DNA from 2 places in the Streptomyces sp. MST-110588 genome. Region 2 is predicted to be linked to the other one. Evidence: riboswitches for the same ligand, from Rfam matches in the RefSeq annotation. Region 2 holds a riboswitch; the other holds the start of a gene.
What was found. A riboswitch is a leader RNA that binds a small molecule or an ion and turns the genes downstream of it on or off. The one in region 2 is predicted to bind cobalamin.
Positions count from the first base shown of each region.

Region 1: it holds a riboswitch for cobalamin, as region 2 does, so the genes downstream of both, cobN (cobaltochelatase subunit CobN) here and metE (5-methyltetrahydropteroyltriglutamate--homocysteine S-methyltransferase) in region 2, are expected to answer to the same signal.

Region 1 covers NZ_CP074380.1:4,083,489-4,085,681, forward strand. The annotation lists gene cobG (precorrin-3B synthase) at 1-549, opposite strand, end outside; cobalamin riboswitch at 624-759, shown strand; gene cobN (cobaltochelatase subunit CobN) at 793-2,193, shown strand, end outside.
Region 2 covers NZ_CP074380.1:1,148,050-1,150,242, reverse strand. The annotation lists gene metE (5-methyltetrahydropteroyltriglutamate--homocysteine S-methyltransferase) at 1-1,041, opposite strand, end outside; cobalamin riboswitch at 1,197-1,345, opposite strand; gene KGS77_RS05215 (TROVE domain-containing protein) at 1,800-2,193, shown strand, end outside.

The DNA of each region.
Region 1 (2,193 bases), 2.9 Mb from region 2:
CAGCTCCGCGCTCCCGGCCCCCGCTGCGACCAAGGTCACATCGGCGCCGAGCGCGGCCACATCGCCCCGCCCGTCGTCCAGCGCGAACAGGAAGCGCCCGGACAGTGCCGCGGCCTTCGGGGTCGCGCACAGAAGGGTGTCCAGCTCACGCGCCCATACGTGGACGTCCGCCGAGCCCCGCCCGTCCAGTCCGGCCAGCGGCGAGACCAGGACATTGCGGACCCGCTCGTGCTGCTCCGAGGGCAGCAGGCCGGCGCCCCGCAGCAGTTCCGCCAGTTCGCTGCCGCAGCCGTCGCCGAGTCCGCGCAGCTCCACGTTGCCCCGGGAGGTGATCGACAGCCGGGCGTCACCGAGCCGGTCCGCGGCATCGGCCAGCACCGCGACCTGACACGCCGTCAGCATGCCGCCCGGCAGCCGGAGTCGGGCCAGGAAGCCGTCGTCCGCCGGATGCAGCCGCAGCGCGCCGGGGCAGGCGTCACCCCGGTCGCGAATGACCGTTTCGTCCCGCGGTGCGGGCGCTTGTTCGGACAGCGGAGGGCGGGGGGACATGGCGGCGAGCATACCGACGTCCCCGCAGGGTGGACCGCCCCGTACCGGACCGGCAGCCCTTACTATGCAGGTCGGTGGGTCACACGGCCCGCCGGACGCCGCTGACGGCGCCAAGGGAGGAAGCCCGGTGAGAATCCGGCGCGGTCCCGCCACTGTGAACCCGGCCACCCCCGGGTGAGCCAGGAACTCCCGCCGTCTCTTTCACCGCCCGGGGCGCGGACCCCGAGGAAGGGCCCACGCCGCATGATCCTGCTGCTGTCGACGTCCGACACCGACCTGCTCAGCGCCCGCGCGGCCGGCGGCCCCGTGCCGTACCGGCTCGCCAACCCCGCCCGCCTGGACCTCCAAGAGCTGCCCGCACTGCTGGACGGCACCGACCTGGTCGTCGTACGCCTCCTCGGCGGCATCCGCGCCTGGCAGGAGGGGCTGGACCAGCTCCTCGCCCAGGACCGGCCGGTGGTCGTCCTCACCGGTGAACAGGCGCCCGACGCCCAGCTCATGGAGGCGTCGACCGTCCCCATCGGCACCGCGGCCGAGGCGCACGCCTACCTCGCGCACGGCGGCCCCGCCAACCTCGAACAGCTCGCCCGCTTCCTGTCGGACACCGTGCTGCTGACCGGCCACGGCTTCGAGCCGCCGGCGCCCGCCCCCACCTGGGGCGCCCTCCGCCACGACCCCACGCCCGGCGTGCACGTCGCGGCCGACGCCCCGCTCGTCGCGGTGCTCTACTACCGCGCCCACCACATGAGCGGCAACACCGGCTTCGTCACCGCGCTGTGCGAGCAGATCGAGCGGGCCGGCGGCCGGCCGCTGCCGCTGTTCGTCGCCTCGCTGCGGGCCCCCGAGCCCGAGCTGATCGAGGCGCTGCGGCCCGCCGACGCCATCGTCACCACCGTCCTCGCCGCCGGCGGCACCAAGCCCGCCGAGGCGTCGGCCGGCGGCGACGACGAGTCCTGGGACGCGGGCGCGCTGGCCGCCCTGGACGTACCGATCCTCCAGGCCCTGTGCCTGACCGGGCCGCGCAGCGCCTGGGAGGAGAACGACGAGGGGCTCTCGCCGCTGGACGCCGCCAGCCAGATCGCGGTGCCCGAGTTCGACGGCCGGCTGATCACCGTCCCGTTCTCCTTCAAGGAGACAGACGAGGACGGCCTGCCGGTGTACGTCGCCGACCCCGAGCGCGCCGCCCGGGTCGCCGGGATCGCTGTACGCCATGCCCGGCTGCGCCACATCGCGCCCGCCGACAAGCGCCTGGCGCTGGTGCTGTCCGCCTACCCGACCAAGCACTCGCGGATCGGCAACGCGGTGGGCCTGGACACCCCGGCCAGCGCCGTCGCCCTGCTGCGGCGGCTGCGCGAGGAGGGGTACGACTTCGGGCCGCGGACCGGCGAGGAGGCCGTACCGGGCCTGGAGTCCGGGAACGGTGACGAGCTGATCTACGCGCTCATCGATGCGGGCGGCCACGACCAGGAGTGGCTGACCGAGGAACAGCTCGCCCGCAACCCGGTCCGTATCCCGGCCGCCGACTACCGGCGCTGGTACGCCACCCTCCCGCAGGAGCTGCGTGAGCAGGTCGAGGAGCACTGGGGCCCGCCGCCCGGCGAGATGTTCGTGGACCGCAGCCGAAACCCCGAGGGCGACATCGTG
Region 2 (2,193 bases):
CAGCGGGACGTGCAGCAGCGAGCAGGAGGGCGCGACGTCCACCCGCCCGGCCAGCCCGAGCAGGGTGGCGAGCGTTCCCAGGGCCTTCTCCAGGTCCGCTGCCCAGACGTTGCGGCCGTCCACGACGCCCGCCACCAGCCGCTTGCCCGGCAGGCCGCCGATCGCGGCGAGCGCGTCCACGTCGGCCGCGGCGGGGCCGGTGAAGTCCATCGCCAGGCCCTCGACGGGCGAGTCGGCCAGCGGGCGCAGCGCCTCGCCCAGCGCGTCGAAGTAGGAGGCCACCAGCAGCTTGGGCCGGTCGGCGGCGGCGCCCAGGAACCGGTAGGCGCGGGCGGTGGCGGACAGCACCGACCGGGGCTGGTCCTGGACGAGCACCGGCTCGTCCAGTTGCGCCCACCGCGCCCCGGCGGCCCGCAGATCGGCCAGTACGGACGCGTAGACCGGCAGCAGCCGGTCCAGCAGCGTCAGCGGCTCGAAGTGCGGGTCGGTGCCCGGCGCGGGCTTGGCCAGCAGCAGGAAACTGACGGGGCCCAGCAGTACGGGACGGGCCCGCAGCCCCTCCCGCCGCGCCTCGGTGTACTCCGCCACCTGCTTGCGGGAGTCGGCGGTGAAGACCGTGCCCGCGCTCAACTCCGGCACCAGGTAGTGGTAGTTGGTGTCGAACCACTTGGTCATCTCCAGCGGTTCGGCCTCGGCGGTGCCACGCGCCATCGCGAAGTAGGTGTCGAGGCCGCCGGTGGCCGCGGCGCGGTGCCGGGCCGGGACGGCGCCCACCATCCAGGCGGTGTCCAGCACATGGTCGTACAGCGAGAAGTCACCGGTGGGAATCTCCTCGACGCCCGCGGCCCGCAGTTCGGCCCGTACGCCGGCCCGCAGCTCCCGCGCGGTCTCCAGCAGTCGCCCGGCGTCGGTACCGCCGGACCAGTAGCCCTCGACGGCCTTCTTCAGCTCCCGGCCCGGCCCCTGCCGGGGATAGCCGTGGAGGGTGGCCAGCGCGGCCGGGGCCGGCGCCCGGCGCCCGTTCGGTGATGCCTGGGTCACGGAACTCTCCTTCGCGAGTCCTGAAGCGACCCCGCGGAGCGCCGTGCGGGCACCGGAAGGGCACGGGAAGAGGAGACCGTCCCGTACGCTCCCGCCGCCGACCCGCCCACGAGGTCACGGTCCACCGCGCACCCGGCGGGCGCACGGGCAGTGGCAGGTCTTCGGACTCGCGGGCACGCCCGGCCTCCTGGGGCCGGGCACCTACTGGCCGTCGCTTCCCGGACTCGCGTCCAGTGCGTATGACGGCGGTCGTTCCCACTCACCGCTGCGGGGCAGTTCCGGATTTCCACCGGATTCCCTCTTACGACGCTCCCGCCTGGCGGACGGGGCGAACCGACTGCGCTTGGCAGCGTACAACCCCGGTGTGACGGGCGGGTGTCGCGACGGCCACGGCCGCGACGGGCCCGGCGGCCGGCGGGGGCTGATTAATTCGGGTGACGACGCGGGGCGGGCCTTCTAGGCTCCTTTCCACGAACGCACCTCCCGGTGCGAAGACGACGGTTACTTCCGGTGCTGATTCGGGTTCGACTCCTGAAATCGTTCCGCCGTGTGCGGTACGGCGTTTACCTGCCGTCGTCGGCCTTGATCTCGGGAGGCGCGACGGCACCGGAGCGCCCGGTGCGCAGGCGGCGGTTACTTCGCTTCCCACGCAGCCCGCCGCCGACTTCCGATCTCGGGCGCCCCGGTCCGCTCCTCGCGCCTTCCCTCAGCGGCTCCGCGCACCACCGCACCACACACCGCTCCACCCGGGGGAAGAGATGAGCAAGTTCAACCGCGCCCTCAAGCGCTTCACGGGCACCGTCACCCACGAGGGCGGCGCCGCGTACACCCGGGCCGCGAAGGACGAACTGGTCCTGCTGGCCGTCGTCAACATGGTCGGTGAGCAGACCTTCTACGAGAAGGCCGGCGAGCGCGACGAGCGGTACCGGTCCCTGGTGCGGACCGTGGCCGTCCAGGACGCCGAATGGACCGCCGGCTTCCTGGCCTGGCTGCGCGGTGAGGCAGGCATGCGCTCCGCGTCGGTGGTCGCCGCCGCCGAAGCCGTCAAGGCACGGCTGGACGCCGGGCTGCACGGCGGCAACCGCCGCCTGGTGGACGCGGTGTGCCTGCGTGCCGACGAGCCGGGGGAGCTGCTGGCGTACTGGACGGGGA